One region of the Streptomyces sp. NPDC047706 genome, then DNA from elsewhere that is predicted to be linked to it. Evidence: riboswitches for the same ligand, from Rfam matches in the RefSeq annotation. Region 1 holds a riboswitch; each other region holds the start of a gene.
The links. A riboswitch is a leader RNA that binds a small molecule or an ion and turns the genes downstream of it on or off. The one in region 1 is predicted to bind thiamine pyrophosphate.

Region 1 (7,095 bases):
GGTCGTGGGCGTAGGTGAGGCCCACGGAGTGCAGGCCGCCGGCGACGGGGACGTGACCGCCGACGGGGTTGCGGGAGGGACCGGGGTGCTGACTCTTCACCCGTTCAGGGTGTCACGCGACCCCCGGCGCCCCGTCAGCGGATCTGGAGGGTGATCGTCGACCCCTTGGGCGCGGTCTCGCCGCCCGGGACGGACTGCCGGCGCACGGTGTCGCCGAACAGACCGAGCAGTCCGCGGTCCTCCTCGACCTCGAAACCGGCGCCCCGGAGTCTCTGCCTTGCCTCGTCCACGCTGTCGCCCACCACGTCCGGAACCTCGATCATCTCCGGACCCTTGGAAAGGGTCAGCGTCACCGTGTCGCCCGCGGCGGCCTCGCCGTCGGGTCCCGGGTCCTGCCGGGCGACCTGCCCTGCCTCGTGCTCCGAGTTGATCCGCCCGGCGGCGACCCGCACCTTCAGGCCCGCCTCCTGGAGCCGCTCCCTGGCCTCGCCCAGGTCGCCGCCGGTGACGTCGGGGACGTCCACCCGGGCGCCCTTGCTGACGGTGAGCGCGATCGCCGTGCCGGCGCGGGTCGTCGTGTCCGTCGCCGGGTTCGTGCCGATCACGAAGCCGCGCGGGACGTCCTCGCTGAAATCCCGGGTCACCATGCCCGGTTCCAGCCCGCTGTCCTCGAGCACGCCGCGCGCCTTGTCCAGCCGATGGCCCGCGACGTCCGGCACCTTCACCGTCTCGGGACCGTCGGAGACGGTCAGCGTCACGGAGTCGTTGTGCCGGATCCGGGCGCCCGGCGCCGGGTCGGTGCTGATGATCGTGCCGCGCCGCACCGTGTCGCTGTAGGCGTGCTTGACCTGCCCGACCTCCAGCCCGGCGTCCGCGAGCCGGTCCTCGGCCTGCGCCTCGGTCTTCGCCAGCAGCGGCGGCACCTGGGTGAACTGGCCGGAGTTGATGTACCACACGCCCGTACCGAGGCCCAGCGCGAGCAGCACCGCGGCGACGACCGTGGCGACGCCGCGCCGGGGCCGGGTCCGGCGGCGCGGGGCGTCGTCGAGGGGCGGCGACTCCAGACGGCTGGTCCGGTTGTAGCGGGACTCGTCGTCGTCCTCGTTCACGGGCAGCCGGCGCAGCGCGGTCAGCGCGCGCGGGATCACGCTCGTCCGGTCGTCGGCGTTGTCGTGCTCCGCGGTGACCGCCTGCGGGGGCACCGCGTCGAGCTGCTCGGCGCCGAGCGCCCCGCGGGCCTCACGGGTCAGCGCGAGCAGCGCCACGGCGTCGCAGGGGCGGACCTCCGGCATGCGGGCGGTCGCCGCGGCGACCAGCTCGTCCAGCTCGAACGCCAGGCCGGGCACCGCGGCCGAGGGCGGCGGGACGTCCTCGTGCACATGCCGGTAGAGCACCTGGGCGGCGGAGTCCCCCGTGTGCGGCTTGCCGCCGGTCAGCATCTCGTAGAGCACCACACCGCACGCGTAGACGTCGACACGGGGATCGGCGCTGCCGTGCTCGATCTGCTCCGGGGCGAGGTAGGAGACGGTGCCCAGGACCGACCCGGTGGTGTGGGTGACCGTGTCCACGGCCCGGACCAGGCCGAAGTCGGCCACCTTGACCCGTCCGTCGTCCCCTATCAGGACGTTCTCCGGCTTCATGTCCCGGTGCACGAACCCGGCGCGGTGGGCGGCGCCCAGCGCGGCCAGGACCGGCTCCAGGATGTCCAGCGCGGCCCGCGGCTGCAGCGCCCCCCGCTCGCGCAGCACGTCCCGCAGGGTGCAGCCGGAGACGTACTCCATGGCCAGGTAGACGTACGCCCCGTCCGCCCCCTGGTCGAACACCTGGACGACGTTGGGGTGGGCGAGCCGGGCCACCGACTTGGCCTCGCGGATGAAGCGCTCGACGAAGGAGGCGTCCACTGCCAGGGTCGGATGCATCACCTTGAGCGCGAGGACGCGGTCGAGGCGGGTGTCCACGGCCCGGTAGACCGTGGCCATCCCGCCGACCGCGATCCGCGCGTCGACGCGGTAGCGGCCGTCGAGCAGCTGCCCGACCAGAGGGTCTTGAAGGGTCGTGTCCACGCAGGCGAGTGTACGAGCCGTCACCGACACCACCGGCCGGTTCCCGGACCATCGGGGCGGTACTGCAGCCGACCTGTGACGTGCCTTACCCGACTGTGCCCTCGGCGCCGTACCGGGTCATTGGAAGGCGGGCCGTTCCGGGTCCAGTGCGGCCGTGCCCGCCACCGGCGACGACGCCTGAGCGAAGTGGCGCCTCGGGATACGCCCCGCCCGCCGGGCCAGCCGCCCCGCCTCCACGGCGCCGCGCATGGCGGTGGCCATCAGCACCGGCTCCTGCGCCCGGGTCACCGCTGAGGCGAGCATCACACCCGCGCACCCCAGCTCCATCGCGAACGCCGCGTCCGACGCCGTACCCGCTCCCGCGTCCAGGATCACCGGCACCCGCGCGTGCTCGACGATCAGCTGGAAGTTGTGCGGGTTGCGGATGCCGAGGCCGGAGCCGATCGGCGACCCGAGCGGCATGATCGCGGCGCAGCCCACGTCCTGGAGCTTGCGGGCGAGGACGGGGTCGTCGTTGGTGTACGGCAGCACCGTGAAGCCGTCGTCCACCAGCGTCTCCGCGGCGTCCAGCAGCTCGATCGGGTCGGGCAGCAGGGTGCGCTCGTCGGCGATGACCTCCAGCTTGACCATGTCGGTGCCCAGCGCCTCGCGCGCGAGGCGGGCGGTCAGCACCGCCTCACCGGCCGTGAAGCAGCCGGCCGTGTTGGGCAGCACGCGGATGCCCAGCTTGTCCAGCACCGACAGCACGGAGCCGTGGACGCCGGGGTTGACGCGCCGCATCGCGACGGTGGTCAGTTCGGTCCCGGAGGCGATCAGCGCGCGCTCCAGCACGTCCAGGCTCGGCGCGCCGCCGGTGCCCATGATCAGCCGGGAGGTGAAGGTCGTACCTCCGAGGACAAACGGATCGTCGGCCATGGGTCAGCCTCCTTGGACGGCGGTGAGGACCTCGACACGGTCCCCTTCCGAAAGGGGTGTGGCGGGCCACTGGGTACGCGGGACGACGGTTTCGTTGAGGGCGGCGGCCACTCCGGAGGGCGCCGCGGTGAGGGTGCGTACGAGGGCGTCGAGAGCCGTCCCGTCGGCGATCCGGCGGGGCTCCCCGTTGACGGAGATGATCATGCGGGCTGCTCCGTGAGTGCGGCGCTGAAGCGCTTCGGCGTGAAGGGACGGGCCTCGTCCGGAAGTTCACCGGTCGTCAGGACGTGCGCCATGGCGTCACCGGTCACCGGGGTGAGCAGGACGCCGTTGCGGTAGTGGCCGGTGGCCAGCAGCAGACCGTCCAGCCCCGTAGGTCCGAGCAGGGGCGCGTTGTCGGGCGAGCCGGGCCGCAGGCCCGCCCTGGTCTCCGTCAGCGGCAGCTCGGTGAGCCCCGGGACGAGCTCGTGCGCGTCGCGCAGCAGCTCGTACACGCCCCCGGCGGTGACCGTCGTGTCCCAGCCCAGCTCCTCGCTGGTGGCGCCGACGACCAGCTCACCGCTCGTCCGCGGCACCAGGTAGACGTGGCTGCCGCGGACCACCGCGCGCACGGTGCGGCTCAGGAACGGCGCGAGGCGCGCCGGCACGGTCAGCCGCAGCACCTGCCCCTTGACCGGCCGCACGGGCGGCACTGCGGCGTCCGGGACGCCCGCGAGCCGCCCGCTGAGGCTGCCGGCGGCGAGCACCACCTGCGCGGCGGCCAGCTCGCCCCCCGCGCGCGTGACGACGCCCGTCGCCCGCTCCCGGACGACCAGCAGCCGCTCGGCCCACTCCCGGTGGAAGACGACACCCGCCCGCTCACAGGCGGCCACGAGGGCCGCCGCGAGCCGCCGCGGATCGATCTGGTGGTCGCCGTCCACCCGCAGCCCGCCGCGCACACCCGGCGCCAGCATCGGCTCCAGGCGGCGGCAGTCCCGGCCCGACAGCCACTCGGAGTCGAGCCCCGTGTGCCGTTGCAGGGCGTGCAGTTCGCGCAGATGGGCGCGGTCGTCGGCGTCCAGCGCGACGGCGAGGGTGCCGCAGCGGCGGTAGCCGAGGTCGTGACCGGTGAGGTCGGTGAGTTCGGCCGCGAAATCCGGATAGCGGCGGGCCGACGCGAGGTTCAGACCGAGCAGGGTCTGCTCGCCGTAGTGGAGTTCCGTGACGGCGGCCAGCATGCCGGCCGCCACCTGGGCGGCCCCGCCGCCCGGTTCCGGGTCCACCACGGCGGTGGCGAGTCCGCGCTGCGCGGCACGCCAGGCCGTGACCAGACCGATGATTCCGCCCCCGATGACGAGGACGTCCGAGGTGCGTGCAGAAGACGACACGGGTACCGCGCCCCTCCCTTCGCCGGCATGACCCGGATCAGGTTCGTACGGTCGGAGGCCGCCCAGCCTCCCTCTCAGCCCGGTGCGTCCGGGCTCCCGCGAGTGCTTTACGGTGGCCACCCTAGCTCTTGACTCCGCCCCTCTGTAAGGGAGCCGCCTGGCATGCCCCGCTCACTGGACGGCCTCGTCCTCGCTCCCGTCGCCGACCAGGCCCCGGGCCAGGTGGGTACGCGCACCCGGTTCACGTACCACGAGGAGGACGGCGAGGTCTGGGCCGAGTACGCGGGTGGGGACGTCGTCCGCGGGTACCTCGTGGGGACGCGCGCGGGGGACCGGCTGGACTTCCGGTACGTGCAGCTCAAGCGGGACGGGACGACGTCCTCGGGGCACTGTGTGTCGGCCGTCGTGGAACTGCCGGACGGGCGGGTCCGGCTGGAGGAGAGCTGGGAGTGGGAGTCGCAGGCCGGCAGCGGGACGAGCGCGGTCGAGCAGCTCGGCTAGCGGTGGCCCGTGGCACGGGGGACCGCGCAACGGGCACCGCCCCCCTTACTGACAAACTGTCAGGTGTCTATGGTGATCAGGTGAGCGAGCAGACGAGGGCACAGGCGCGGCGCGTGGTCGTCGTGGGCGCGGGCATGGCCGGGGTGCAGACCGCGGTCGCCCTGCGGGAACAGGGCTTCGACGGCGCGGTGACGCTGATCGGCGCCGAGCCCCACCAGCCGTACGACCGGCCGCCGCTGTCCAAGGCGGTCCTGCTCGGCACGGCCGAGCACTCCGCCTTCGACGTCGACTTCGAGGCGCTCGGCATCGAGCTGCACCTCGGGCGTGAGATGACCGGTGTGCGCCCCGGTGACCACGAGCTGGACACCGAGGCCGGGCCGGTGCCGTACGACGTGCTGGTCCTGGCCACCGGAGCGGAACCCGTCACCCTGCCCGGCGCCGAGGGCGTCCCGGGCGTGCACCTGCTGCGTACCCTGGACGACGCCGAGCGGCTGCGGCCGGTGCTCGCCCGGCAGCACGACATCGTGGTCGTCGGCGCGGGCTGGATCGGCGCGGAGTTCGCCACCGCCGCCCGGGAGGCGGGCTGCGCGGTGACCGTCGTCGAGGCCGCGGACCGTCCCCTCGCCGGGGCGCTGCCCGCCGACGTGGCCGCGCCGATGAGCGCCTGGTACGCCGACAGCGGCGCCGTCCTCCGCACGCACGCGCGCGTGGAGCGGGTCGAGCCCGGGGCGGTCGTCCTGGACGACGGATCGCGGGTACCCGCCGGCGCCGTCGTGGTCGGCATCGGCGCCCGGCCCGCCACACGCAGGCTCGCCGGCTCCGGCATCGAGCTCGGCCGGCACGGGGAGGTCCTGGCCGACGACCACCTGCGCACCTCGGCGCCGGACGTCTACGCCGTGGGTGACTGCGCGTCCTTCCCCTCGGCGCGGTACGGCGAGCGGCTGATGGTGCACCACTGGGACAACGCCCTGCAGGGCCCCCGCACGATCGCGGCGAACATCATCGGCGAGGCACCGGCCGTCTACGACCCGGTCCCGTACTTCTGGTCAGAGCAGTTCGGGCGCTTCGTCCAGTACGCCGGGCACCACGCGTGCGCCGACGCCACCGTGTGGCGCGGAGACCCGGCGGGGCCCGCCTGGTCGGTGTGCTGGCTGCGGGAGGGCCGGCTGGTCGCCCTGCTCGCCGTGGGCCGCCCTCGGGACCTGGCGCAGGGCCGGCGGCTGATCGAGGCCGCGGCCGCGATGAGCCCGGAGCTGCTCGCCGACCCGGCGCGCCCGCTGAAGGCGGCCACGGCCTAACGCGTCGCCGCAGGTCAAAGGGGTTGGTGGGCGGGGCTGACTTCCGAGTGTCAGTGGGGGATGGCAGGCTTGTTCCCGTGACCGAGATTGACGCAAAGATCGATGCTCTCGTCCCCGCCTGGCTCGCCCTCCCCGACATCGCCGAAATGCTCGGCGTCGAGGTGACGCGTGTGCGGCAGCTGGTCAAGGAGGGCCAGCTCATCGCCGTGCGCCGCGGTGAGAACCGTGCGCTGCACGTCCCCGCCGCCTTCATCGACGGGGACAAGGTCGTCAAGGGCCTGTCCGGGACCCTGACGCTCCTGCGGGACGACGGCTTCACGGACGAAGAGATGCTGGAGTGGCTCTTCACCCCCGACCCGAGCCTGCCCGGCACTCCCGCGCAGGCGCTCGGCGAGAATCGCGGCACGGAGGTGAAGCGGCGGGCCCAGGCACTCGCCGTCTGATCCCAGCCCGACCCGAGAAGGCTGTCCGGCGTACGGGCCGGGCCCGCGGGCCCGGCCCCCGGGGCCGAGCGCCCGCGCGGCCCGTACGCCGGCGGCAGACACATCCAGAGGTACCGATCCACGGGGGGACCCACCTATGCCCGACACCGCCGCCACCGCTCGCGCCCGGCTCGCCGACGCCCGTGTCTACCTGTGCACGGACGCCCGCAAGCGCCAGGGCGACCTGCCCGAGTTCCTGGACGCGGTCCTGGCCGGCGGGGTCGACATCGTGCAGTTGCGCGACAAGGGCATGGAGGCCGCCGAGGAGCTCGAGCACCTCGGGGTGTTCGCCGACGCCTGCGCCCGGCACGGCAAGCTGCTCGCCGTCAACGACCGCGCGGACGTCGCCCACGCCGCCGGCGCCGGTGTGCTCCATCTCGGCCAGGGCGACCTCCCGGTCCCCGCGGCCCGGGCGATCCTCGGCGACGACATCCTCATAGGCCGGTCCACGCACGCGGCGTCCGAGGCC
Region 2 (7,095 bases), on a different contig from region 1:
CCCGCCGTCGGCGACTCCAACCTCGCCGAGACCGGCGCCGAATCCAGCACCGGCTTGATCGCCGGCATCGCGGCGGCCCTGGTCGTCCTTGGAGGCGGTGCCGTGTTCCTCGGCATGCGCCGCCGTGGGGCCGACCGCGACCGCTGACCCCTCGCGCACGACGCGCACGACGGTGGCCCGTCCCCCTTCACCAGGGGCGGGCCGTCCGCCGTCGCACCGGGCCGGTCCCTCAGCCGAACGTCGCCCGCTCGAGCCAGAACTCCAGCAGCTCCCGCTCCCCGAGTACCTCCACCTCCGCACTGTCCAGCGGCAGCCGCCGGTAGAAGGCCAGCAGCACCGAGGTGAGCGGCCCGCGCAGCACCACCGTGGCCTTCTCGTGGCCGCGCCGCCAGACCAGCACCTCCTCGGTCAGCTCGACGAGCCACTCGGCCTGGAGCTCCGGCCCCGTGTCGGTCGCGTGCAGATGGATGCTTCTCCCCGGCCCGCGCAGTTCCCGCGCCGAGTCGTGCGGCATCGTCCGCTGCACGAACTCCACGATCTGAAGCCATTCGTCGATCGCGTCGGCGGCCACGTCGGGCGCGACCTCGTAGGGCAGGCCGGCGGCCAGTGCGGCGTCGGCCCGATGGACGGTGATCTCGTGGGTCATCCGGCGGGCCCAGAACCCGGCGTCGGGCTCCCCTGCCCACCCCCACACGGGGGCGTCCGGGCCCGCCTTGCGGAGCGTGTCCACGGCCATCTCGCCGCTCTCCGCCAGCCAGGCCTCCAGCGCGGCCGCGTCCCCGTACGCCGCGGGTCCCTCGGCGCCCGGCACCTGGTCCTCCGGGATCTCCACCTCGGAGCGGGTGCGCACGAGCAGCTCCACCCAGCGCAGGGCCTGGCCCATGTGCCGGACGAGCTGCTCCAGGGTCCAGTCGGGGCAGGTCGGTACGGTGGCCGCAAGATCGGCCCCGGAGGTCACGACGGACCGCAACAGGCCCACCTGATGGGCGACTTCGTCGCAGTACCGGTCATGTGCGAGTCGCGTCATGCCCGCACCTTACGATCATCCGGAGCGCCGAGCACCACGATTTCCGCCGCGTCGAACTCGACGCCCACGATCTCCCCCACCCCGGGTGCGTCCCGCAGCGCGCACGCCGCCTCCAACCGCGGCGCCCCGTCCACCGGTTGCAGATGTACGGCGACATGGGTGCCCTTGAACGTCCGCGCGGCCACCTTGCACCGCAGCCCGGCTTCCGGGGCGGCCAGGAGCACACCGGCCGGCCGTACGAGCACCGTCCGTGCCCCCTGTTCCGCGCCCTCGGGCACCGGCAGCTTCCCCCACGCCGTGTCCGCGGCCTGCGCGCTCACCGTCGCGCCGGCCACGTTGCCGAAGCCCAGGAAGCGCGCCACGAACGCGTCCGCGGGCCGCTGCCAGACCTGAAGCGGCGTACCGGACTGGGCGATCCGCCCGTCCCGCATGACCACCACACGGTCGGCCAGCGCGAAGGCCTCACCCTGGTCGTGCGTCACCGCGAGCACGGTCGTCCCCAACCGGCCGAACAGCTCCCGCAGTTCCACGACGAGCCGTTCGCGCAGCGAGCGGTCCAGCTGTCCGAGCGGCTCGTCCAGCATCAGCAGCCGGGGCCGCGGCGCCAGCGCCCGGGCGAGTGCCACCCGCTGCTGCTCCCCGCCGGACAGGGCGGCCACCGCGCGGGGTGCGGCACCGGGCAGCCCGACCAGCTCCAGCAACTCCCGTACACGTTCCCGCTGCTGTGCCTTCGGTGCCCCGCGCATCCGGAGCCCGAAGGCCACGTTGCCGCCCACGTCCCGCTGCGGGAAGAGCTGATGGTCCTGGAACATCAGCCCGACGCCGCGTCGGTGCGCGGGCACGCCGGCCTGGTCGCGTCCGTCGAGCAGGACCCGCCCGGAGTCGAGGGGCTGCAGCCCCGCCACGGCCCGCAGCAGCGTCGACTTGCCGCTTCCGCTGGGGCCCAGCACGCACACCACCTCGTGCTCGGCGACCTCCAGGCCGACACCGTCGAGGACGGGCCGCCCACCGAACCGTACGGTCGCCTCCTCCAGGCCGAGCAGCATCAGAACTCCCCCGTCCGGTCGGTCCGCAGCCGCTCCAGCACCAGCAGCGCCACCGCGCACACCACCATCAGAATCGTCGAAAGGGCCATCGCCTGCCCGTAGTTGAGATCGCCGGGCCGCGCCAGCAGCCGCGCCACGGCGACCGGCAGCGTCGGGTTGTCAGGGCGCGCGATGAACACGGTCGCCCCGAACTCCCCCAGTGACACGGCGAAGGCGAACCCGGCCGCGATCAGCAGCGCCCGCCGCACCATCGGCAGGTCCACCTCGCGCCAGGCACGCCACGGCGACGCCCCGAGCACCGCCGCCGCCTCACGCAGCCGTAGGTCCACCGCCCGCAGCACCGGCAGCATGGTCCGCACGACGAAGGGCACCCCGACCAGCGCCTGCGCGAGGGGTACCAGAATCCACGAGGCGCGCAGATCCAGCGGCGGCTCGTCGAGGGCGATCAGGAACCCGAAACCGACCGTCACCGCGGACACGCCCAGCGGCAGCATCAGCAGCGCGTCGAAACCGCGCACGAACCGCCCCGCGTCCCGCCGGGTCAGCGCCACCGCAGCGAGCCCGCCGACCAGTACGGCGATCGCGGTGGCGGCCACGGCGTACGACAGCGAGTTGCCGATCGCGTCGATCGGCGGGACCAGGAAGGTGCCGCCGTCCTCGCTGGTCAGCGCCCGGTAATAGCCGAACCCGGGGGCGTCGAGCGAGCGCTGCACCAGCACGGCCAGCGGCAGCAGGAGCAGCAGGGCGACCACGGCGAGGACACCGGCCAGCAGCGCCCACTGCCCGGCACCGCGCGGACGGCGCGCGGTCACGGACGCGTCCACCAGCCGCAGCGCGGACTCCCGCCGCCGTACGGTCCAGGCGTGCACGGCGAGCACCGCGCCCACCGCGGCGAACTGGACCAGCGTCAGCACGGCGGCGGTGGCGAGGTCGAAGACCTCCGTGGTCTGCCGGTAGATCTCCACTTCGAGGGTGGAGAAGGTGGGTCCGCCGAGGATCTGCACCACGGCGAAGGAGGTGAAGGTGAACAGGAAGACCATCAGGGCGGCGGCGGCCACGGCCGGCCCCAGCGCGGGCAGGGTGACGCTCCGCCAGGCGCTCAGACGTGACGCCCCGAGCATCCGCGCGGCCTCCTCCTGACGTGGGTCGAGTTGCGCCCAGAGCCCGCCGACCGTGCGTACGACGACCGCGTAGTTGAAAAAGACGTGCGCGAGCAGGATCGCCCACACCGTGGTGTCCAGCCGTACGCCCCAGAGGTCGTCCAGCAGCCCGCCGCGCCCGACCAGCGCCAGGAACGCCGTGCCGACCACGACGGTCGGCAGCACGAACGGCACGGTCACGACCGCCCGCAGCACCTGCTTGCCGGGGAAGTCGAAGCGGGCGAACACATACGCGCCGGGCAGCGCGATCAGCAGCGTCAGCGCGGTCGAGGCGAGCGCCTGCCAGGTGGTGAACCACAGGACGTGCCGGATGCCGGACTGGGCGAGGACGTCGGCGATCCGCCCGAACTGCCAGCTCCCGTCGGCCTTCAGCCCACGGCCGACGATCGCGGCGACGGGATAGGCGAAGAAGACGGCGAAGAACGCGACGGGCAGGGCGAGAAGCCCGAGCCGCGCCGCGTTCCCGCGGGCCCTGGCGGCTACTTGAGTACGAGCGACGTCCACGACTTGACCCACTCGTCACGGTTTTCGGCGATCTTCGCCGGGTCCAGGGTCCCGGGGTCCTCGGCCTGCGGGCCGTACTTCACGAACTCCGCGGGCACCTGGGCCCCCTCGCGCACCGGGTAGACGAACATGTTCAGCGGCATGTCGTCCTGGAACTGCTTGGTGAGCATGAAGTCGAGCAGCGCCTTGCCGCCCTCGGGGTTCTTCGCGTTGTTCAGCAGCCCGGCGTACTCGACCTGCCGGAAGCAGGTGCCCATGGCCACGCCGGTGGGCGCGGTCTTGGGCTTCGGATCGGCGAAGACGACCTCGGCGGGGGGCGAGGAGGCGTACGACACGACCAGCGGCCGGTCGCCGCCCGCCTTCCTGCCGCTGGCGGAACCGGAGAACTCCTCGTTGTAGGCCTGCTCCCAGCCGTCCACGACCTTCACACCGTTGGCCTTGAGCTTCTTCCAGTAGTCCTCCCAGCCTCCCCCGCTCTCGGCTCCGCTGGAGCGGGAGGTGCCCCCATCGCCGTACTTCGCGGCCGTGCCGAGCAGGAAGCCGAGGCCGGGTGAGGAGGTGGCGGCGTTCTCGGTGACGAGGAGATTCTTGTACGCCGGGTCGGCCAGGTCGTCGAGGGTCTTCGGCGGGTCCAGCTTGCGCTCGCCGAACCAGGCCTTGTCGTAGTTGACGCAGATGTCGCCGGTGTCGACGGGGGTGACGCGGTGCTGCTCCTGGTCGGCCCGGTACTCCGGCTTGACCAGGTCGGCGTCCTTCGCCTCGTACGGCTGGAAGAGGCCGTTGTCGAGCGCGCGGGACAGCAGGGTGTTGTCGACGCCGAAGAGGACGTCGCCCTGCGGGTTGTCCTTGGTCAGGACGGCCTTGTTGACGGCCTGGCCGGCGTCGCCGTCCTTGAGGACCTTGATGTGGTAGCCGGACTGCTTCTCGAAGGCGGCGATCACGCTCTTGGACACGGCCCACGAGTCGTGGCTGACGAGGGTGACCGTCTTGGAGTCCGAGCCTTCACCGCCGGATCCCGAGGCCCCGCACGCGGACAGCGTGACCATGCCCAGCCCGACGACGACGGCTGTGAACTTCCTGGTGTTGCTCACTGATTTCCTCCTGGGTGACCAGGAAGAGACGCGGCCCTGCCCGGGACCTGGAACGGGTTCCCGGGCAGGGCGCAACAGCTCGAGTGACGACCGATCTCCCTACCCAGAATGACCTGGGCGAGGTTCAGAGGGTCTGCGGCCCACCCAAGATATGGCTGCCGCACTCTCAGCGCTGTGGCGCTCCCCTGCCGGAATATGAAGATGTGTACGGCGTCAGACTACCGCTCGGTGGCCGCGAGCTGACCACACGCCCCGTCGATCTCCTGACCACGGGTGTCCCGGATCGTGACCGGTACACCATGGGCGGCGATGGCCTCCACGAACGCCTTCTCGTCCTCGGGCCGGGACGCGGTCCACTTGGAGCCCGGGGTCGGGTTCAGCGGGATGAGGTTGACGTGCACGGGCTTGCCCTTGAGCAGCCGGCCGAGCCGGTCACCGCGCCAGGCCTGGTCGTTGATGTCCCGGATCAACGCGTACTCGATGGACAGCCGCCGCCCGGACCTCTGGACGTAGTCGAACCCGGCGTCGAGCACCTCGCGCACCTTCCAGCGCGTGTTCACGGGCACGAGGGTGTCGCGCAGCTCGTCGTCCGGGGCGTGCAGCGAGATCGCCAGCCGGCACTTGAAGCCCTCGTCGGCGAAGCGGTGGATCGCCGGCACCAGTCCGACGGTCGAGACGGTGATCCCGCGCTGCGACAGCCCGAGCCCGTCCGGCTCGGGGTCGGTGAGCGCGCGGATGGCACCGACGACGCGCTTGTAGTTGGCCAGGGGCTCGCCCATGCCCATGAAGACGATGTTCGACAGCCGCGAGGGCCCGCCGGGCACCTCGCCGTCGCGCAGCGCCCGCATGCCGTCCACGATCTGGTGGACGATCTCGGCGGTGGACAGGTTGCGGTCGAGCCCGGCCTGCCCGGTGGCGCAGAACGGGCAGTTCATCCCGCAGCCCGCCTGCGAGCTGATGCACATGGTCACCCGGTCCGGGTAGCGCATCAGCACCGACTCCACGAGCGTCCCGTCGAACAGCCGCCACAGCGTCTTACGGGTGGTGCCCTCGTCCGTCGACAGATGCCGCACGACGGTCATCAGCTCGGGCAGCAACGCCTCCCGCAGCCTCCCCCGCGACCCGGCCGGGATGTCGGTCCACTGCTCCGGATCGTGCGCGTACCGCGCGAAGTAGTGCTGCGAGAGCTGCTTGGCACGGAACGGCTTCTCACCGATCTCGGCAACAGCGTCCTTGCGCTCCGCAGGCGTGAGATCGGCAAGATGCCGCGGCGGCTTCTTGGCTCCGCGGGGGGCGACGAATGTGAGTTCTCCGGGCTTAGGCATGGCTGTACCAGTGTCGCAGATCCACTTGGGTGACCTGCGGCTGCCGCCGGCTACGACGGTCGTCGGCAGCTGTCACCGGTCGTCGCCGAGCGCCCTCGGACGCCCGGTGTCGGCCCGGCAGACGGGGCCGCGCATCCTGACCGCTGCACCTTGCCCGCCGCTCCACGGCTGCAGCAGCCGCCCGGAAGGACCTCCACCTGGGTTGTGCGGCCCGCCGGTCGTCGTCCGGTGCGGGTGACCGACCGCCGTGCGGTCGACGCGGGAGAGCGTCAAGGGCGTGCCGAGTACGAGTCAGGGCCCGAAGACCTGGGAAAGGTGAGCGGTCAGCCGCTCCACCGACGCCGGGGTGACCCGCGCGCCGAGGTGACCGTCGGGGCGGACGAGGAGGGCGGTGGGGCCTTCGGCCCGGTAGCCGCCGCGGAACTCGCCCCGGCTGTCCCACAGCACCGGCAGCCCGGCCCGGCCGGCGTCCACCCCGGCGGCGAGCACCGCGTACACCGCCACCTGGTCGTGACTCGCCGTACGCGTCTTGGCTGCCAGGTCCGCGAAGGTGTCCGCCTGCCCGTCCTCGTCCGCGTAGAGCAGCAGGACGTGATCACGCTCGCGGAGTACGTCGTACAGGCGCATCGGGTAGGCGGCGACGCTGTCGGTGAGGCCGCCGCAGTCGGGTGCCCGGTCACCGGCATCGGGGCCGGTGAGGCCCGGGGTCCGGGGTCCTACGACAGGGCTGTCCGGGTAGGCGACCAGCAGCTGTGCCTCCCGCATCATGATCGTGGCGGGGTCGTCGGGGTCGTCGGGGTCGGCCTGGATGCCTTCCCGGGCGTGCCGGACCGTGCGGCCCACGACCTCCTCGCCGATCGGCCGCCGTTCGGCGTCGTAGCTGTCGAGCAGCCGAGGGTGGGCCGTTCCCCGCACGGCGAGGGCCAGCTTCCAGGCCAGGTT
Region 3 (7,095 bases), on a different contig from region 1:
CACCACATCAGCGAGGACCTGCGGGTAGTCGTGGTCTTCGCCCCGCCCGAGACCTGACCGTGGGCCTCGAACCGACGTGCGCGGCAGGGGTTTCCGGCTCCCGCGACACCGGATTCCCTAGGGGATCGGTCAGGGGAGGACAAGGGCTGCGAGGCCCCCGTCCGGCATCCTGCCGGCCATAGCATCGAGGCAGGACACCAAAGGACCCGGCGGGACCGCAGGGCTCAGTGGGAGCCATGCGGCCGACGGGCAGAAAGAGGGACAAGAGCGATGCGAGAGATCTTCGCGGGTCTGCCGTGGTGGGTGAAGTGGATCGCGGTGCCGGTCATCGCTCTGGTCGTGTTCGGCGGTGTGATCGCCAGCGTCGTGGGCTTCGTGATCGGACTGCTGTTCAAGCTGCTGGTCTTCGTCGCACTGGTCGGCGGACTCATCTACGTCGTGAGGAAGTTCACGGCAGGCTCCTCCTCGCGTGGCGACTGGTAAGAGGAGTGGGTGACGGGAACCGGTAGCAAGAACTGCCGGTTCCCTCGGGGGAGGGAAGTTTCCCGGGCGAAGAGTCTGCGAGCGGTGGCAGGCCAATAGAGTCCGGAACTCGACGCGGGGAGTGCCCCGCGAGCGGCGTACAACGCGTACACCCCCTCCCGTGTTACCCCTGCACGGGCTGCCCCCCCCCCCTCGCGCTTCGGGAGTGACCCTTGGCCACGGCAGACACCGCACCCGCAGACCCCTGCTCACCCCCCACGTCCCAGCACAACGCCACCCTCATCGGCTCCGTGCAGCGCGCCATCCGCCTGCTGGAGGCCGTCGCCGCGCACGAGTACGGCGCCCCCGCCAAGCAGCTGGCCCGCGAGACCGGTCTGGCACTCCCCACGACGTACCACCTGCTGCGCACTCTGGCGCACGAGGACTATCTGCGCCGGGAGAGAGGGCTGTTCTTCCTCGGTGAGGCGGCCGAGAGGCTGAGCAGCAGCGGAGCTGCGCAGAAACGTCGCAGCACGGTCACCGACACCATGGCCCGCTGGCGGGATTCCATCGGGGTGCCCGTCTACTACGCGATCTACCGCGACGGCGAGATCGAGATCATGTGTGTCTCCGACACCCCCGGCAACCCGGCGGTGGAGGAGTGGGCCGACTTCCGCGAGACCGGCCACGCGCACGCCATCGGCCAGTGCCTGCTGTCCCAGCTGAACGAGAACATCCGCCGGGACCATCTCGCTCGCCATCCCGTGCAGTCGATCACCCCTTACACCGTCCGCGACGGCCCAACCCTGCTGCAACGACTCGAACGCACGAGCCGGATGGAACCGGTGACCGAACGCCAGGAGTACGCGCTGGGGACGGTGTGCGCCGCGATTCCGATCACTGTGGGTGACATGGCCGGAACGATGGCCATCTCCCTTCCCAGTAATCAGGCGGACCGACTGCTGCCCGCGGTACGGCAGTTGCAGAGCGAGGTGGGCCGTGCGCTCGGGTCACTCGCGATCTCTATCAGTATCTGAAAACTCACTCCTTGTGATCTGGTGTGTACTTTCAGCAAGATGCCACCAGGTATCAGAGGTTTCATTCCCGGCCAATCGAACGGCAAGTGACGGGGTAGGCGATGCGCGAGTCCGTACAGGCAGAGGTCATGATGAGCTTTCTCGTTTCGGAGGAGCTCTCCTTCCGCATCCCTGTGGAGCTGCGCTACGAGACGTGCGATCCCTACGCCGTGCGGCTGACCTTTCATCTGCCCGGGGATGCCCCGGTGACCTGGGCCTTCGGCCGGGAGTTGCTGATCGACGGGGTCGGGCGGCCGTGCGGGGAGGGTGATGTGCGGGTCTCACCGGTCGAACCCGAGTCGCTGGGCGATGTGCTGATCCGGCTTCAGGTGGGCAGCGACCAGGCGTTGTTCCGTTCCTCCACGGCCCCGCTGGTCGCCTTCCTGGACCGCACGGACAAGCTCGTGCCGCTGGGCCAGGAGGGATCTCTCGCCGACTTCGACGCGCATCTCGACGAGGCGCTGGACCGGATTCTGGCGGAGGAGCAGAGCGCGGGGTGAGCCGCCCGGTGGGAGAGCGTGGTGTAACGCTTCGCCTGAGGTGAGGGGGGTCGGTGTGGCCAGCTGAGGATGTGCGGTTGTGTGAGGCTTCGTGTAGCTGTGTGAGGCTACGTGTGGCTGAGACCGGGGCTGTGGCTTGCGGCGGCCGGGATGGTCGGCCGGCTTGCAGGCGGCTGGGGGACACGCGGTAGTTGCGGCTACGGCTGTGGACCCGCCGGGCAGGGACGCTTATGCCGGGTGTCCGGAGGGCGATGGGCCGGAGGGACTCCCGGGTACGGGTCGTGAAGCCGGGGTCGTGAGGCGGGGATACGGGGCGTGAAGCGCGGACACCGTCGTGAAGCCGGGACACTGGGCGTGAAGCGCGGATACCGGTCGTGAAGGCGGGGTTCGGGGCGTGAAGCGGTGCCGTGGATGGCTGCACCGAAGGCGCTCAACGCTTGCGCCGCCGCCCCCTTCCTGTGCGGGCCGGAACCAGAGCCTCGCCGCCACCGGCGGCGGCCGACGCTGCGCCCGGCGCCTGGCCGGGCCGGTCTGCCGACACCACCAGGGCCGCGAGCGCCGTGGTGACCGGCACCGAGGCCACCAGGCCGATCGAGCCGACCAGGGTGCGCACGATCTCCTCGGCGACCAGTTCGCTGTTGGCAACCGTGCCTACGCTGCTCTGAGCGATGGAGAAGAGCAGGAGCAGCGGCAGTGCGGCGCCCGCGTAGGCGAGGACCAGGGTGTTGACGACGGACGCGATGTGGTCGCGGCCGATGCGGATGCCCGCCCGGTACAGCCCGCGCCAGCCCATCGTCGGGTTGGCCTCGTGCAGCTCCCAGACCGCCGAGGTCTGGGTCACCGTCACGTCGTCCAGGACGCCGAGCGAACCGATGATGACGCCGGCCAGCAGCAGGCCGCTCATGTCGATCGACGGGTACAGGCCGTGGATGAGCCCGGTGTTGTCGTCCGTGTTGCCCGTGAGCGCCGCCCAGTCGATGAACACCAGACCGAGGATGCCGATCAGCACGAGCGAGATCAGTGTGCCGAGCACGGCCACGGATGTTCGGGCCGAGAGGCCGTGGCACAGATACAGCGCGATCAGCATGATGGCGCTCGCCCCTACCACCGCCACGACGAGGGGGTTCGAGCCCTGGAGAATCGCGGGCAGGATGAAGAAGTTGAGCACCAGGAAGCTGATGGCCAGCGCGATCAGCGCCATGACACCGCGCAACCGTCCGACGGCCACGACCGCCAGGGCGAAGATGCCGGCGAGGACTGTCATCGGGAGGCGGCGGTTCACGTCCGTGACCGAGTACTGCAGGTCCTCGGGCGCGGAGGGCTCGTAGGCGACCACGACCTTCTCGTCCTCGTGCAACTGCCGTGACTGGTCGGGCTGCACGATCTCGGTGAAGGTGCGGCCCTTGTCCTCGCCGGTGTCGATCCGGATCGTCGCGCGTTTGCAGGTGCCGACCGCTTGCTGCTGGGCCGAGGAGCCCTCGGCGGTGGACGTGTCACCGTTCGGTGTGTTCGCCGAGCCGTTGACGCGGTCGCAGGGCAGCTCCTCGATCTTGGTGACCGTGGCTTGCTGGGTCTGCCGGTCGAAGCCGACGCCCGTGCGCTCGTGCGGCGGAGCACCGCCGGGCCACAGAACGGCGAGGCCGACCACGACAGCGGCGGCGAAAGGAATGAGTACCGCCGCGATGACCTTGCGCAGGTGCATGGATACGGGGGCCGCGGGGCCGTGGGCGTGGCTGTGCGAGTGGCCGTGACCCTGTCCACCGCCGGAGCCGTGTCCCGGGCCGTCGTCGTGCCCGTGGCCGCGTCCTTGGCCACTGCCGGGCCCCTGTCCGCTGCCCGAACCTTGTTGGCCGCCGCCGGGCCCAAGGCCGTGTGATCGGTCTCCACCCGGCCCGGAGTGGCCGCGACCCTCACCGTGGCCGTGCCCACCGCCCCAGCCCTGTCCATTGCCCTGGCTCTGATCACTGCCCCAGCCCTGTCCATTGCCCTGGCTCTGATCACTGCCCCAGCCCTGTCCATTGCCCTGGCTCTGATCACTGCCCCAGTCCTGTCCACTGCCCTGGCCCTGATCACTGCCCCAGTCCTGTCCACTGCCCTGGCCCTGATCACTGCCCCAGTCCTGTCCACTGCCCTGGTCAGAACCACCGCCGTGGCCGTAGCCACCGGCCTCTCCAAACCCGTGGCCCCGGCCACCATCCGCGGCAGCAGCACGCTCCAGTCCGTCCCCGGTACCGGGGCCCTGCCCGGGCACGCCCCCGGCACCGGCCCCGTGCTCGCGCCGGCCACCCGAGCCCACTCCGGAGGCGGATCCATCCTGCCCGAAGCCCGACCCGCCATCCGAACCCGAGCCGGGAGCCCCTCCTGAGCCGAAGCGGGGTTCGCCACCCGACGCCAGGCCCGACCCACCAGGCGAGTCGAAGCCGGGTCCGCCACCCGAGCCGAACCGTGACCCCTCTCCCGCACCGTAGCCCGACGGGTCGCCAGGCCCGCCCCCCGGCCCGTAGCCCGACCGGTCGCCAGGCCCGCCCCCCGGCCCGAAGCCCGGTCCGAAGTCAGCCCGCTCACGCGGACCCGAGCCGGATCCGCCACCCACGCCCATGTCACTCACGCCGATGCCACCTACACCCATGCCGAAAGGACCACCCCGGCCACGACCCGGAGTATTCCCTTGCCCCATGCCAGGGGCGGCACCGCCCCGGCCACCGCCAGAAGCGTCCCCCCGCCCCGCCCCAGGCGCACCTCGGCCCATATCGGGCCCCCTGCCCGGAGCGGTGCCACCCCCGACCACATCTGAGCCGCGTTCCGACCCCGTGCCGGAGCCGGTTCCGCGCGGCGGTTCCTGCGGCGGGAACGGGGGCTGCTGATTCGAGGTCACCGACCGATCATCGCAAGAACGGCTGGGGCCCTCTGTTCACCGCGCCCGAATTGACGCTAGCGTGGGGGCACCTTTGTAAACGCGGGAGCTCGGAGCACCGGGCTGAGAGGGCGCTGACCTCCGTCTTCGCGATGTTTCACGTGGAACGTGACTCGGCACGAGTGATGTTTCCCATGAAACGCCGACAGACGGAAACCGCTGCGTCGACCGCCGAACCTGTTACCGGGTAATGCCGGCGTAGGGAGATCGGTCTCATGGCCAACAAGGACGCACGCACGCCTGCCTCCACCCAGAACGCGACCGAGGACGCGATCAACGGGGAGGCCGGGAAGTCCATCGGCTGGCACAAGGCGTACGTCGAGGGCTCCCGCCCCGACCTGCATGTGCCGGTCCGTCAGGTGCACCTCACCAACGGGCAGTCGGTCACGCTGTACGACACATCAGGCCCGTACACCGATCCACTCGTCGAAACCGACGTCCGCCGCGGTCTGTCACCGCTGCGGGAGAACTGGATCATCTCCCGCGGCGACACCGAGGAGTACGCGGGCCGTCCCGTCCGTCCCGAGGACGACGGGATCAAGCACACGTCGCCGCGTGGCGGGCTGCGCAACCTCGACGCTGTTTTCCCGGGCCGCCCGCGCCTGCCGCGTCGCAGCCGGGACGGTCAGGCGGTCACGCAGCTCGCGTATGCACGACGGGGGGAGATCACGCCCGAGATGGAGTACGTGGCCATCCGGGAGAACGTCTCGCCCGAGGTCGTGCGTGAGGAGATCGCTGAGGGGCGGGCCGTTCTGCCCGCGAACGTGAACCACCCGGAGATCGAGCCGATGATCATCGGCAAGCGGTTCCTGGTGAAGGTCAACGCCAACATCGGCAACTCGGCGGTCACGTCCTCCATCGAGGAGGAGGTCGAGAAGATGACCTGGGCGACCCGTTGGGGCGCCGACACGGTCATGGACCTGTCCACGGGCCGCAACATCCACACCACGCGCGAGTGGGTGCTGCGCAACTCCCCCGTCCCCATCGGCACGGTGCCGCTCTACCAGGCTCTGGAGAAGGTCGACGGCCGGGCCGAGGCGCTGACCTGGGAGATCTACAAGGACACGGTCATCGAGCAGGCCGAGCAGGGCGTGGACTACATGACGGTCCACGCGGGCGTGCGTCTGGCGTATGTGCCGCTGACGGCGAACCGCAAGACCGGGATCGTCTCGCGCGGCGGCTCGATCATGGCGGCGTGGTGCCTGGCCCACCACAAGGAATCGTTCCTGTACGAGAACTTCCAGGAACTGTGCGAGATCCTCGCCGCCTACGACGTCACGTACTCGCTCGGCGACGGCCTGAGGCCCGGCTCGATCGCGGACGCCAACGACGCGGCGCAGTTCGCGGAACTGCGCACTCTCGGGGAACTCAACCGGATCGCGAAGCGTTTCCACGTACAGACCATGATCGAAGGCCCGGGACATGTCCCGATGCACAAGATCAAGGAGAACATCGACCTTCAGCAGGAGATCTGCGATGAAGCTCCGTTCTATACCCTCGGCCCGCTGACGACGGACATCGCGCCGGCGTACGACCACATCACTTCGGGTATCGGCGCCGCGATGATCGCCTGGTGGGGCACGGCCATGCTCTGCTACGTCACGCCCAAGGAACACCTGGGCCTGCCCAACCGTGACGACGTCAAGACCGGCGTCATCACCTACAAGATCGCGGCCCACGCGGCCGATCTCGCCAAGGGGCACCCGGGTGCGCAGGAATGGGACGACGCGCTGTCCGACGCCCGCTTCGAGTTCCGCTGGGAGGACCAGTTCAACCTCGCCCTCGACCCGGACACAGCCCGTGAGTTCCATGACGAGACCCTCCCGGCCGAGCCCGCCAAGACGGCACACTTCTGCTCGATGTGCGGACCGAAGTTCTGCTCGATGAAGATCTCCCAGGACATCCGCCGTGAACACGGCGGCACGCAGGCGGAGATCGAGCAGGGCATGGCCGAGAAGTCGAAGGAGTTCGCGGCGGCAGGCAACCGGGTGTATCTGCCGATCGCGGACTGACCCGGCCGATGGGACGGGGGCGCTGGCCTGCGGCCCCGTCATCGTCTCGGTCCAGCCCGCACCCGACAGCACGCCGGCGCCGGACCTCCGGCTTGCGCACCACGGGGGCGCAAGCCGGAGGTCATTCCGGC

Region 2: it holds a riboswitch for thiamine pyrophosphate, as region 1 does, so the genes downstream of both, ACGF8A_RS09185 (thiamine ABC transporter substrate binding subunit) here and thiO (glycine oxidase ThiO) in region 1, are expected to answer to the same signal.
Region 3: it holds a riboswitch for thiamine pyrophosphate, as region 1 does, so the genes downstream of both, thiC (phosphomethylpyrimidine synthase ThiC) here and thiO (glycine oxidase ThiO) in region 1, are expected to answer to the same signal.

Annotation. Positions count from the first base shown of each region.
Region 1 covers NZ_JBIDCW010000010.1:90,412-97,506, forward strand. Annotated here, with positions in the region: gene ACGF8A_RS14440 (deoxyribonuclease IV) at 1-100, opposite strand, end outside; gene pknB (Stk1 family PASTA domain-containing Ser/Thr kinase) at 135-2,063, opposite strand; gene ACGF8A_RS14450 (thiazole synthase) at 2,181-2,978, opposite strand; gene thiS (sulfur carrier protein ThiS) at 2,982-3,182, opposite strand; gene thiO (glycine oxidase ThiO) at 3,179-4,345, opposite strand; TPP riboswitch at 4,342-4,455, opposite strand; gene ACGF8A_RS14465 (hypothetical protein) at 4,508-4,846, shown strand; gene ACGF8A_RS14470 (NAD(P)/FAD-dependent oxidoreductase) at 4,927-6,144, shown strand; gene ACGF8A_RS14475 (Rv2175c family DNA-binding protein) at 6,222-6,587, shown strand; gene thiE (thiamine phosphate synthase) at 6,724-7,095, shown strand, end outside.
Region 2 covers NZ_JBIDCW010000006.1:90,453-97,547, forward strand. Annotated here, with positions in the region: gene ACGF8A_RS09165 (LAETG motif-containing sortase-dependent surface protein) at 1-147, shown strand, start outside; gene ACGF8A_RS09170 (maleylpyruvate isomerase family mycothiol-dependent enzyme) at 230-1,027, opposite strand; gene ACGF8A_RS09175 (ABC transporter ATP-binding protein) at 1,024-2,073, opposite strand; gene ACGF8A_RS09180 (ABC transporter permease) at 2,073-3,737, opposite strand; gene ACGF8A_RS09185 (thiamine ABC transporter substrate binding subunit) at 3,713-4,783, opposite strand; TPP riboswitch at 4,907-5,025, opposite strand; gene rlmN (23S rRNA (adenine(2503)-C(2))-methyltransferase RlmN) at 5,047-6,153, opposite strand; gene ACGF8A_RS09195 (FAD-dependent monooxygenase) at 6,445-7,095, opposite strand, start outside.
Region 3 covers NZ_JBIDCW010000039.1:30,815-37,909, forward strand. Annotated here, with positions in the region: gene ACGF8A_RS32605 (cupin domain-containing protein) at 1-57, shown strand, start outside; gene ACGF8A_RS32610 (DUF5326 family protein) at 271-483, shown strand; gene ACGF8A_RS32615 (IclR family transcriptional regulator) at 774-1,499, shown strand; gene ACGF8A_RS32620 (SsgA family sporulation/cell division regulator) at 1,601-2,038, shown strand; gene ACGF8A_RS32625 (YibE/F family protein) at 2,469-3,740, opposite strand; TPP riboswitch at 4,985-5,174, shown strand; gene thiC (phosphomethylpyrimidine synthase ThiC) at 5,168-6,964, shown strand; gene ACGF8A_RS32635 (hypothetical protein) at 7,086-7,095, opposite strand, start outside.